3 regions of the Sphingomonas sp. AC449 genome follow, and region 2 is predicted to be linked to each of the others. Evidence: predicted binding sites of a transcription regulator. Region 2 holds the regulator's gene; each other region holds the start of a gene.
The links. The regulator LexA, encoded in region 2, represses DNA repair genes until DNA is damaged. The targets are predictions, from matches to a motif close to GTTCCNCNCTTGTTCT.

Region 1 (4,318 bases), on a different contig from region 2:
GCACCACCTCGAGCCGGTCGAGCGTCCGCACCGGGCTGTCCGCCTGGCAATGCGCCGAGCGAAACGTCGTGAAATCATGCCGCCCGACCAGCGCGGCCGCCGCCGCCGCCATCGCGTCCGCATCGAGCGGCTGCGGCACCTGCCACGCCAGCCCCGCCTCGAACGTCAGCGGCGAGCGGCGGTTGACGATTCGGTACTCGTACGACCGCCCGATGCACGAAAACCGCGCATGCCAGTCGTCGTCGACGACCTCGCACGCCAGCACCGACACCGGCGCGGGCCGCACCAGCGCGTTCAGCGCCTCCATCAGTCGGAACGCCGCGACCGGCTTCGCGATGTCGACATGCGCACGCATCGCCATTCCGTGCACGCCGGCATCGGTCCGACCTGCCGCCTGCACTGACGCGGTCTCGCCGGTCATCTTCAGCACGGCCGCCTCGAGCGCCGCCTGGACGCTTGGCCCGTGCTTCTGCCGCTGCCACCCCATGAACGGCCGCCCGTCGAATTCCACCGTCAGCGCGAACCGCGTCAAAGTTGCGTACCCGAGGGGATCGCGAAGCCGCGGAGCAGTTCCGTCGCCGACGTCACGCCGCGCCCCGCGCGCTGGACGATCGTCGGCCGGATCGCGCCGTCGCCGCATGCGATCGTCAGTTCACCATTGACCGTCATACCCTCGCTGCCCGGGAAGGTGAAGGGCAGCACGTCGGCGGCCAGCACCTTCACGCGCTCGCCCTTGTACTCGAACCACGCCCCCGGTGCCGGGTTCATCGCCCGGATCAACCGCTCGACCTCGGTCGCGTGCTTCGTGAAATCGATCCGCGCCTCGGCCTTGTCGATCTTGGCCGCGTAGGTGACGCCCGCGTCGGGCTGTACGCGCGCCGGGTGCGCGTCGAGATCGCCAAGCACCTCGAGCATCAGCCGCCCGCCCATTGCGGCAAGTTCGCGCGTAAGGTCGCCCGTCGTCTTCCCGACGATCGGCGTCCGCGCCTCCAGACGGACCGGCCCGGTGTCGAGACCGGCCTCCATCTGCATGATCCCGACCCCCGTCTCGCTGTCGCCGGCCAGGATCGCGCGCTGCACCGGCGCCGCGCCGCGCCACCGCGGCAACAGCGAGCCGTGGACGTTCAGGCATCCATGTTTCGGTGCGTCCAGAATGACTTGCGGCAGGATCAGGCCATAGGCTGCGACCACTGCGACGTCGGCATCGTGCGCGGCGAACGCGGCCTGTGCCTCCGCCGTCCGCAGGCTGGTCGGGGTGAAGACGGGAATGCCCGCCGCCTCGGCGCGGACCTGCATCGCGGAGGGGACCAGCTCGCGCCCGCGCCGCCCGCCCGCGCGGGGGGGCTGGCTGTAGACCGCGACGACGTCGTGTTCCGATGCCACCAGCAGCGCGTCGAGGATGTCGCGCGCGAACTCGGGCGTTCCCATGAAGATGATCCGCATGCTCCACCTCGAACACGCTGGCGGGGAGGCTTGCAACCCCCTATCTGTTCCCGATGGCATCCCCAGAGATCGAGGCGTTGACGCAGGCGCTGGCCCGGCTTCCCGGCCTAGGCCCGCGATCCGCGCGTCGCGCCGTGCTGCACCTGCTCAAGAAGCGCGACGCCGCGCTCGGCCCCCTGCGCGAGGCGCTGACCGCGGTCGACGAACGGCTCCAGAACTGCACCGTCTGCGGGAATGTCGATACGACCAACCCGTGCGGGATATGCGCCGACCCGCGCCGCGACCAGCGCGCGCTGTGCGTCGTCGAGGAGGTCGCCGACCTCTGGGCGCTCGATCGTTCGCGGCTGTTCCCCGGCCGCTTCCATGTCCTGGGCGGGCGCCTCTCCGCGCTCGAGGGCATCCGCCCGGAGGATCTCAGCATCGACAGCCTCGTCCGCCGGATCGAGGCGGGGGGCGTCGACGAGGTCGTACTCGCGATGAACGCGACGCTCGAGGGGCAGACGACCGCACACTATATCGCCGAGCGGATCGAACGCTTTCCGATCCGCGTCACGCAGCTTGCCCACGGGCTCCCGGTGGGGGGTGAACTCGACTATCTCGACGAGGGCACGCTGGCGCAGGCGCTTCGTGCGCGACGTCCGATGGCTTGACGGCACCCGGCGCAAAACCTAGCTGCGCGGTATGACCGTCATGACCGTTCTCGAAGTCCCCGATCCCCGCCTGCGTCTCGTCGCCGAGCCAGTGGAGACGGTCGACGATTCGATCCGCACGCTCGTCGCCGACATGATCGAGACGATGTACGACTCCAACGGCATCGGCCTCGCCGCAACGCAGGTCGGCGTCCAGAAGCGTGTCCTCGTCATCGACCTGCAGGATGAGCAGGGCGAGGACGAAAAGCCGATCAAGAATCCCAAGGCGTATATCAACGCCGAGATCCTGTCGGTCAGCGACGAGGTATCGACGTACAACGAGGGCTGCCTCTCGATCCCGGATCAATATGCCGAGGTCGCGCGGCCAGCGCGGTGCCGCGTCAAGTGGCTCGACGAGACCGGTGCAGCGCATGAGGAGGATCTCGACGGCCTGCTCTCGACCTGCATGCAGCACGAGATCGACCATCTCGACGGCGTCCTCTTCATCGACCATATCAGCCGTCTCAAGCGCGACATGGTACTCAAGAAGCTGGCAAAGGCGCGTAAGCTTGGCTGACCCGCATGCGGTGATGCGGTTATTGGCGCCCGACGCGCCCCGCGTCGCACTTAGGCGTGATTCTGAATGACTGCTCGCCGCCCCGGCCAAGGCCGGGCGCGGTCCATCGCAGCACCGCCAGCGTTGGCCCTGCGGGGCGTGGCCACGCTACGTTTTTTGCTTCGAATGCGGAAAAGCGCTGCTAGAGCGCGGGGCAGGCAGTGGAAAAATACTGCTGTCCTACACGGCGTGTTCGACCTATGTTCCCGGCATGCCAGGCCAGACCGTCACTGCCGCGTCGTCGTGTATCGATCATGACGACCAGGGCGGGCACCGGCGCCGGCGCGTATGCCTCTTCAACTTGTGGATCGATTCATGACCGACCTCGTGATCGTCGCCGTGCTTGCGGCTGCTGCCGGGCTCCTGCTCGGCTGGCTGCTGGCGTCACGCCGCGCTGCCACGCTCGCCAGCGACCTCGCCGTCGCGCAGACCAGGGTGGCCGATGCCGACCTTATTCGCACCGCGCGCGATGCGGTCGAGCGTGAACGCAACGCCGCGCTGCAGGATCTCGCCACGCTCCGCGCGCAGAGCGCCGAACGTGCAGGCGAGGCGGATCGCCTTCGCAGCGATCTGCTGACGATCCGCGCGGACCGCGATGCGGCGCGGACCGAACTGGCGACCGAACATGCGCGCAGCGAGGCGTTCGAGGCGCGTCTGGTCGAACTGCGCGAGGCCAAGGACGTCATGGCCGCGCAGTTCGGCGATGTCGCCAACAAGCTGCTCAACGACGCGCAGAAGACGTTTCTCGACCGCGCCGACGCGCGCTTCCGCCAGTCGGAGGAAAGCGCTGGCCAGAACCTCAAGTCGATGCTCCAGCCGGTCAGCGACCGCCTTCAGCGCTATGAGGAAGGCGTCGCCAAGGTCGAGGCGGACCGTCGCGATGCGTTCGGCGATCTCAAGGGGCAGATCGAGCAGATGCGGCTCGGCCAGGAAAAGGTCTCGACCGAGGCTGCCAAGCTCGTCAACTCGCTCCGCAACGCGCCCAAGTCGCGCGGCCGCTGGGGCGAGCAGCAGCTCAAGAACGTGCTCGAAACCTGCGGGCTCAGCGAGCACACCGATTTCCAGACCGAGGTCTCGGTTGCGGTCGGCGACGACGGTGCGCGGCTCCGCCCCGACGCGATCATCCGCGTCCCCGGCGGGCGCGCATTGGTGATCGACGCCAAGGTCTCGCTCAACGCCTATCAGGATGCGTTCGGCGCGGTCGACGATGCCGAGCGCCTGATCGGTCTGGCGGCGCACGCCGCGTCGATGCGCGCGCACGTCAACGGTCTGGGCAACAAGGCGTATTGGAGCCAGTTCGCCGACACGCCGGACTATGTGATCATGTTCGTGCCCGGCGAGCATTTCCTGTCGGCGGCGCTCGAGCACGACCCGACCCTGTGGGACTTCGCGTTTGAAAAGAGGGTGTTGCTCGCCACTCCTACCAATTTGATTGCGATCGCCCGGACAGTGGCGGCGGTCTGGCGTCAGGAAAAGCTCGCCAACGAAGCGCGCAAGATCGGCGAGCTCGGCAAGGAGATGCACGACCGTCTTGCCAAGGTCGCCGACGATCTCCGCAAGGTCGGGGTCGGATTGAACAGCGCGGTGAAGAACTTCAACGGCTTCACCAACTCGTTCAACGGCCGCCTGA
Region 2 (4,318 bases):
TTACGCACGGAGCCTCGCACCGGTCGTTCGATCGTCAAGCTCGTCATGTCTACCCCCCGGCGTCCGACGCGGGCGGGGGCCTGCCGCGCGAACGGCCGGGACGTGCGCCGGCCGGACGCCATGAGCGGCCGGCACGCGTCGCCGATGCGGCCCCAGCCACATGGTCGTCGCTCAGACGGCGCAGGCCGTGCCTCGGTCACCCCCTGGACCGGGACAAGAGCGACCAGACGCCGGCAGGTCTCCTGGCTCGCGGGTCAAGGCTCGACGCACACCTTCCCAGGCCGGTGGCCCAGTGGCTGCCCTTTTTGAGGGGGCGCGTGCGTGTCGCTCGCCGCTTACAGTTGCAGGGACAGCCACGGCATTGGGGCGAACCCCGCACCGCATTCCCATTCAAGCCCCGAAGGGCACCGACGCGATCTGTGCCGATCCGGGTTGCGCCGGATCAGCCAATCCAGGTTAGCGCGCTTTGCCGCGGCTGACGACAGGATTTGCATGCGGCACCGTCGCGCACCGCGATCCGCAACGTCTCGGCGGGTCGGAACGTTATCGCACCATCGCCACCCGTAACGCGGCCCGCTATCCCCGTCCGCGGGGTCATACGAGTAGCCGCCTACCCCCATTTGCCTCCAGCCCCCGTATCCATCCCCCTGCATCCTTTCCCACGCCTGCCCACCGGAGCCTTCATGCCCCCTCTCGTCCCCGTTGCCGAAGCCCAGGCCCGCCTCTTCGCGATGGCTGCGCGCGTTCCTGCCGAGCATGTTCCCCTGCGCGCTGCGATCGGGCGCTGGGCGGCGGAGGATATCGTCGCGCGCCGGACCCAGCCCGCGACCGACCTTTCGGCGATGGACGGCTATGCGATCCGCTTTGCCGACATGCCGGGGCCGTGGCGCGTGATCGGCGAAAGCGCTGCGGGCCGCTCCTTTGCGGGCATTGTCGGCGCGGGCGAGGCGACGCGCATCTTCACTGGCGCGGCGATGCCCGCCGGCGCGGACACGGTGCTCGTCCAGGAAGAGGCCGCGCGCGACGGCGACCGCCTGTCGCTCGATGGCGAAGGCCCCGCGTACGAAGGCCGCAACACGCGCCGGAAGGGCCTCGACTTCGCCACCGGCACGCGGCTGATCGCCCAGGGCGACCGGCTGAGCCCGGCCCGCATCGCCGTTGCGGCAACCGGCGGGCATGGCGCGCTCCCCGTCGGGCGGCGCCTGCGCGTCGCGGTCGCCGCGACCGGCGACGAGCTCGTCCCCGCCGGTTCGACCGAGGATCCCGTCCCTTTGCCCGAATCGAACGGCATCATGCTGGCGGCGCTGCTCGCCGATCTGCCCGTCGACATCGTCGATCTCGGGATCCTGCCCGACCGTCTCGACACGCTGCGCGACGCATTTGCGGGCGTCGACGCCGACCTGCTCGTGACCACCGGTGGCGCGTCGGTCGGCGACCATGATCTTGTCCGCCCCGCGATCGAGGCGGCAGGCGGCAGCATCGACTTCTGGCGGATCGCGCTTCGCCCGGGCAAGCCGATGATGGCGGGGACGCTCGGTCGGACGATGCTGCTCGGCCTGCCCGGCAACCCCGTTTCCGCCTTCGTCACGGCGATCCTGTTCGTCCGCCCGGTCGTCGCGCACATGCTCGGCGCGCGCGATCCGCTCCCGCAGACGACGCACGCGCTGCTCGGCGAGGATCTGCCGCCGAACGAGTCGCGCACCGACTACATGCGCGCCGAACTCCGCGACGGTCGCGCCTATGCCTCGACCATCCAGGACAGCTCGATGCTGCTCACGCTCGCGCGGTCGACCTGCCTGATCGTCCGCGACGGCGACGCGCCCGCAGCGCGTGCGGGCGACTCGGCGGAAATCCTCATCATCGCCTGACGGATCGCTTGACGCCGGCCATTGTGTTCCATAGAAGTTCCTCGTCTGTTCCGGACGGAGAACCGCTATGCTCACGCGCAAGCAGCACGAGCTTGTCTGCTTCATCAACGATCGCCTCGCAGAGACGGGCGTTTCGCCCTCGTTCGAGGAGATGAAGGACGCGCTCGACCTGAAATCCAAATCGGGCGTCCACCGCCTGATCAGCGCGCTCGAGGAGCGCAATTTCATCCGCCGCCTGCCGAACCGCGCGCGCGCGCTCGAAATCCTGCGGATGCCCGAGCGCCCGGACATGCCCGCGACGAAATCGGCTGCTGCCAAGGCCACGCCCCCGGCCGCTCCGGCAAACGCCGAGCCGTCGCCCAGCGTGCGCCCGGCGCATATCCCGGTCGCCGCGAACGACGTCGTCGAGATTCCGCTGCACGGGCGGATCGCCGCAGGCGTGCCGATCGAGGCGTTCGAAGGCAGCTCGATGCTGGCCGTCCCCGCCGCCCTGCTTGGCTCGGGCGAGCATTATGCGCTCGAGGTGTCCGGCGATTCGATGGTCGATGCGGGAATTCTCGATGGCGACTATGCGCTGATCCGCCGCACCGAGACCGCCCGCGACGGCGAGATCGTCGTTGCACTGATCGAGGACAGCGAGGCGACGCTCAAATATTTCCGCCGCGAAGGCGCGATGGTCCGGCTCGACCCCGCCAACCGCTCCTATGATCCGCAACGCTACGCCCCCGCGCAGGTCCGTGTGCAGGGCAAGCTGTCGGGCATCCTGCGGCGTTACGACTGACTATGGGGTCCCCAGGAAGGTAGATGACGAAGCGGTCGACTCCCTCCTGCCCTTATCGACAGACGTCAGGACCGGGAAAGAAGAGCGCCTCACTCCAACTCCGGATCTGACTTACCCCCGTCATCCTGACGAAAGTCAGGATCCAGGGCCAAGAGCGTCGTCCCGTACGTCCCGGATCGGCAAACCTGTCGGCGAGGGCCCAGGCTCGATGCGGGAGCCGGAACTGATCCAGCCCGCACGATACAGCAAAGCCATTACGGCCAACGGTCCACCCGCCAGAAAATCTCGCCAGTAGTAACGCGAGCGCGTTGCCATCCCGCGCGTCAGTGCGCTCCGCTTACGACCAGGACCGGACCCGACGCCCGGCCTCGTGACCGAACCGCCCCGCGGATCGTTCGAGCGTCGGGGGCATACGCCAGGGATGCCGATCACCGGGTTCGAGGACCGTCGCCACCCGCCCAGTCCGCAACGTCAGCGCGACACCGCCGGTATGTTGCAGCGTCGACCGGTCAAGCCTCAGCCACCGCGGCTCGCACTTCCTTGGCAGCCCCCGTTCGCTGACGACGATATCCGCCGCGCGACACGCGGCGACGAGGTCGGCGATCGGCACGCGATACATGCTGCGCGTCGCCAGCACGCGCCAGCGTCGCCCGTCTGCCACGACATCCGTCATGCACAGGTCGCGGCTGCACCGCGCATCGGGCTGATCCGCCAGCAGCAACGGCTCGCCGTCGACCCCGCCATTTTCCGCCAGCGTATCGCGCACATACGCCCCCGCCCGGTCGCGCAGCAGCGCCAGCCCCGCCGCCGTCCGCACCGCGACGTGCCGCCCGTCGCCGGTTACCAGGATATCGGGCGGCGGCGTCGTCAGCGCCCAGATCGCGCCGATCGCGAGCGGGATCGCACCCAGCCGCCGCCAGCGCGTCCGCCAGACCGCGATCCACAGCCCGCCGGTCACCATCGCCGCGAACGCCGCGTCGGGCATCGCAGGCAGCGATCGGACCGCGCCGGGTGCCGCGGCAACCCGGCGTGCCAGCCAGAGCAGTGCGTCAAGCGGCAGCTGAACGAGGGGCCAGACGATCCCGCCAACCCCGACCCCGTCGAGCAGGAGCGCCAGCGCCTCCAGCGGCATGATCACGAACGTCGTCAGCGGGATCGCGACGATGTTGGCGAACGCGCCGTAAACGCCCGCCTTGTGGAAGTGATAGACGGCGATCGGCATCAGCGCGATCTCGACGACCAGCCCGGTCAGCAGCAGCGATCCGAGCCCGCGGGCGACCCGCGCCAGACGCCCCTCTTCGTGCGCACCGAAGAATTCCCGGATCGCAGGATGTTCGTGGAGCGCGATGATCGCCGTGATCGCGGCGAACGACAACTGGAAGCTTGGCCCCGCGGCAGAGTCCGGGCGCACCAGCATCACGCACATCGCCCCCGCCGCGACCAGCCGCAACGTCATCGCCTCGCGCCCCATCGCCAGCGCCGCGAGCACGAGCAGCGCGGCAACGCAGGAACGGATCGTCGGCACCTGGCTGCCCGTCAGCAACGTATAGCCGATCGCAGCGGCGGCCCCCGCCATCGCCGCGATCAGCGGCAGCCGGACGTGGCGCGCCAGCCAAGGGAACAACGCGAGCAACCGCATCACCACGAGCATCGTCGCCGCGACCGCCGC
Region 3 (4,318 bases), on a different contig from region 2:
CGCGCTTGGGGACGTTGACGATGCGTTCGAAGGCGAGGTCGTCCGCGGGCTGGTTGACGACGCGGAGATAGGCGAGCGCGTCGCGGATCTCGGCGCGTTCGTAGAAGCGGAAGCCGCCGACGATCTTGTACGGCATGCCGATCGCGATGAAGCGGTCCTCGAACTCGCGTGTCTGATGCTGCGCGCGAACCAGGATCGCGACCTCGTCGAGGCTCTTGCCCGTGCGGCGGACCGACTCGATCTCCTCGCCGACGCGGCGCGCTTCCTCGGGGCCGTCCCAGACCCCGATGACCTTCACCTTCTCGCCGACGTCGAGCTCGGTCCAGAGCTGCTTGCCGAGACGGCCGCCATTGTTGGCGATCACGCCGCTCGCCGCGCCGAGGATGTGCGGCGTGCTGCGGTAATTCTGTTCGAGCCGGATGACCTTCGCGCCCGGAAAGTCGCGCTCGAACTTCAGGATGTTCTCGACCTGCGCGCCGCGCCACGAATAGATCGACTGGTCGTCGTCGCCGACGCAGGCGATGTTCTTGCGCTCCTGCGCGAGCAGCCGCAGCCAGAGATATTGCGACGAGTTGGTGTCCTGATACTCGTCGACCATGATGTATTTGAAGCGCTGCTGATACTGCGCCAGCACGTCGCGGTGCGTCTTCAGGATGACGAGCATGTGGAGCAGCAGGTCGCCGAAATCGCACGCGTTGAGCGCGCGCAGCCGGGTCTGATATTGCTCGTACAGCTCGCCGCCGCGGCCATTGGCGTAGCGCTCGCTTTCGCCCGCATCGATATCGGCGGGGACGAGGCCCTTGTTCTTCCACTGGTCGATCAGCCCGGCGAGGCTGCGCGTCGGGAAGCGCTTCTCGTCGATATCGGCAGCGAGGATAAGCTGTTTCAGCAACCGCAGCTGGTCGTCGGTGTCGAGGATCGTGAAGTTGGACTGCAGCCCGACGAGCTCGGCATGGCGGCGCAGCATCTTGGCGGCGATCGCGTGGAAGGTGCCGAGCCACGGCATCCCCTCGACAGCGTCGCCGACGAGGCGCCCGACGCGCTCGCGCATCTCGCGCGCGGCCTTGTTGGTGAAGGTGACCGAGAGGATCTCCGACGGCCACGCCTTCTTGGTGAAGATCAGGTGCGCGAGCCGCGCGGTCAGCGCCGCGGTCTTTCCGGTGCCCGCGCCCGCGATGATCAGGACGGGGCCGTCGGTGGTCAGCACCGCCTCGCGCTGGGGATCGTTGAGGCCGCGGAGATAGGGCGGCTGGCGGTTTGCGTCGGACGGATGGGCGATCTGGTTCACCGGTGAACAGGTAGGGAACGGGGCGCGATGGGGCAAGCGGCTATGGCTTGCACGGGGCGGCGAAGTGTGGAACAAATCAGGAATATCAGTCGGAGGCGCCTATGTTGTCGGGACGATGCCACTGCGGAGCGATCCACTATGTCGCGACGGGCGAGGCGGCGCATCATGCGCTGTGCCACTGTGAGGATTGCCGACGCAGCGCAGGCGCGCCGATGGTCGGCTGGATCGCGTTCAGGACCGAGCAGGTGACGATCTCGGGTGATCCGGTGCCCTATGCGTCGTCCGAGCACGGGCGGCGGCAGTTCTGCGGGACGTGCGGGACGGGCCTGTTCTACACCAACCCGGTCGCGCTGCCTGGGATCATCGACATCCAGTCGTGCACGCTCGACGATCCCGAGTCGGTCGCACCAAGTGCGCAAATCCAGGTCGCGGAGCGGCTGGCGTGGATGGCGGACCTGGCGAGCCTGCCCGAATTCGCGCGCTATCCGGGGTTGTGAACGGGCGTGCCGTCGCCATCCGGGTGCGGGGAATCGAAATCGCGGGGCGACCGACGAACCGTCGCCGAACCGTCGCGGGAGCGTAACGATCCGGGCGTAGGGCGTGCGCAGCGACGAGGATCTACGTCGGAGAGCCCGCGCAGAGACGGTCCTCCCGACGCTCGGTCATCGTCGCGCGCAGGCGGCGTGCCTGCGGACCGCAGGACCAGCAAAGGACGTCATCATGAAGATTTTCCACAGCGTCGCTTCGGCGGCGATCGCCTCCGCGTGCCTTTTTGCGACCGGCGCTGCCGCCGATCCGATGCGCGACCCCGTCTCGATCCGTGTCTCGCATGCCGGGCTCGACCTCACGAACGATACCGGGCGGCGCGTGCTCGCGCGTCGCGTCGAGTTGGCGGTCAATCGCGTGTGCGCGCCGCGGACCGGCGGGCTGGACGCGTTCGCCGAGTCGCGCCGGTGCCGCGCGGACATGATGCAGGACGCCACGGTGCAGACCGCGGCTTTGCTGGAGCGCAACGCGACGCGGCTCGCGAGCCTCGTCGGGCGGTGACGGGGGGGCGTGTTCGCGCCTGACCTTGTGCCAGATTGATGGAGCGCGCTGATACGGTCCCCCCCGGGCATGGGGGGACTGTACGGCGTGCTCGTGTCCCCCCTCCGTCAGGCTGCGCCTGCCACCTCCCCCTGGCGGGGGAGGATAGGGGGCGGTTGCGCTCTGTACGGTCGCTTGCGTGACGCATCTCGATCGGGGGCGCGCGCTACGAGTTTTCCCGTCCCGGGACGGCGATGCACCGCGTTGTCATAAAGTTGTAATCGTAAGGGCCGACTGCGCGATCATGGCTACTTCCACATTGACGGTCGAGGCGATCGACCGCGCGCCGCGCAGCGGGCCGCGGCTCGATCATGATCTGCATCCGGCCGGGCGCTGGATCTTCCTCGCGGTGCTGGTCGGGGGGCTGGCCTATGCGGGGTTCAGCATCGTCGTCGATACCGCGCAGGTCGGCGAATCGATGGCGGTGGGGGCGTTCGCCTTCCTCGCGCTCGCGCTGCTGATCGCGCTCGGGTTCGAGTTCGTGAACGGCTTCCACGACACCGCCAACGCGGTCGCGACGGTGATCTACACGCATGCGATGCCCGCGCCGCTTGCGGTGGTGTGGTCGGGGTTCTTCAATTTTCTGGGCGTGATCCTGTCGTCGGGCGCGGTCGCCTATTCGATCGTCACGCTGCTGCCGGTCGACCTGATACTGCACGTCGGCAGCGCCGGCGGCTTCGCGATGATCTTCGCGCTGCTGCTGGCCGCGATCCTGTGGAATCTCGCGACCTGGTTCGTCGGGTTGCCCAATTCGTCGAGCCACGCGCTGATCGGGTCGATCCTCGGCGTCGGCCTCGCCAACCAGCTGATTACGGGCGGCCCCGACGGCACGTCGGGCGTCGACATGGCGCAGGTGTGGAAAGTGTTGTCCGCGCTCGCGTTCAGCCCGCTGATCGGGTTCGCGGGCGCGCTGCTACTGCTGCTCGTGATGAAACGCTTCCTGCGCGACCGCAAGCTGTACGAAGCGCCCGAGGGCAATACGCCGCCGCCGCGCGGAATCCGCGCGCTGCTGATCGGGACCTGCACCGCGGTGAGCTTCGCGCACGGCAGCAACGACGGGCAGAAGGGGATGGGGCTGATCATGCTCATCCTGATCGGCTGCGCGCCGACCGCCTATGCGCTGAACCGGACGATGCCCGAAAGCGCGACGCCGGCGTTCGTGCAGACCGCCCGCGCCGCGTCCGCCGCGTATGGTGCGCACGCCAATGGCGCGCCCGCGACCATCGACGCGGCGCGCGCCGCGGTAACGAGCGCGCTGAAGGCCAAGCAGGTTTCGGATCCGTTCGTCTATGGCGCGCTGGCGTCGCTGTCGGACGACGTCTCGACGCGGATCGCGGGTTATGGGTCGCTCGGCAAGGTGCCCGCGGCCGCGACGTCGAACCTGCGCAACGACATGTACCTCGTGCTCGACACGACCAAGCTGGTGGTGGCGGACAAGCGCGCGCAGAGCCGCTTCACCGCGCAGGAGATCACGACGCTCAAATCCTATGGCGGGCAGCTCGAAAAGGGCACGCGCTATATCCCGATCTGGGTGAAGGTCACGGTCGCGCTGGCGCTCGGGCTCGGGACGATGGTCGGGTGGAAGCGGATCGTCGTGACCGTCGGCGAACGGATCGGCAAGACGCATCTGACGTACGGCATGGGCGCATCGGCCGAACTGGTGGCGGCGGCGACGATCATGATGGCGGACCGGTTCGGCCTGCCCGTGTCGACGACGCATATCCTGTCGTCGGGCGTCGCGGGCGCAAGCGTCGCCAATGGCGGCGGGCTGCAGCGGCGGACGCTGGTGAACATGGGGCTGGCGTGGATCATGACGCTGCCGGTCGCGATGCTGTTGTCGGGCGGGCTGTACTGGATGCTGCTCGGGGTTGCTCACGCCTTGGGGCGCTGAGGCCCCGTACGCGATTGACGGGGCGGCGGCGGGCGGCGATGCACGCGGCATGA

Region 1: a site for LexA is predicted at 2,880-2,895, ahead of AC0CH3_RS07625 (DNA recombination protein RmuC). Genes of this name have one in related genera too.
Region 3: a site for LexA is predicted at 1,292-1,307, ahead of AC0CH3_RS02285 (ATP-dependent helicase). Genes of this name have one in related genera too.

What each region holds. Positions count from the first base shown of each region.
Region 1 is NZ_CEEDCZ010000003.1:216,519-220,836, reverse strand. Features, by position in the region: gene truA (tRNA pseudouridine(38-40) synthase TruA) at 1-532, opposite strand, end outside; gene fmt (methionyl-tRNA formyltransferase) at 529-1,443, opposite strand; gene recR (recombination mediator RecR) at 1,497-2,093, shown strand; gene def (peptide deformylase) at 2,125-2,649, shown strand; gene AC0CH3_RS07625 (DNA recombination protein RmuC) at 3,004-4,318, shown strand, end outside.
Region 2 is NZ_CEEDCZ010000002.1:419,537-423,854, reverse strand. Features, by position in the region: cobalamin riboswitch at 216-427, opposite strand; gene AC0CH3_RS05545 (molybdopterin molybdotransferase MoeA) at 684-1,868, shown strand; gene lexA (transcriptional repressor LexA) at 1,936-2,649, shown strand; gene AC0CH3_RS05535 (ComEC/Rec2 family competence protein) at 2,987-4,318, opposite strand, start outside.
Region 3 is NZ_CEEDCZ010000001.1:454,640-458,957, forward strand. Features, by position in the region: gene AC0CH3_RS02285 (ATP-dependent helicase) at 1-1,279, opposite strand, end outside; gene AC0CH3_RS02290 (GFA family protein) at 1,390-1,785, shown strand; gene AC0CH3_RS02295 (UrcA family protein) at 2,009-2,335, shown strand; gene AC0CH3_RS02300 (inorganic phosphate transporter) at 2,619-4,265, shown strand; gene AC0CH3_RS02305 (MFS transporter) at 4,315-4,318, shown strand, end outside.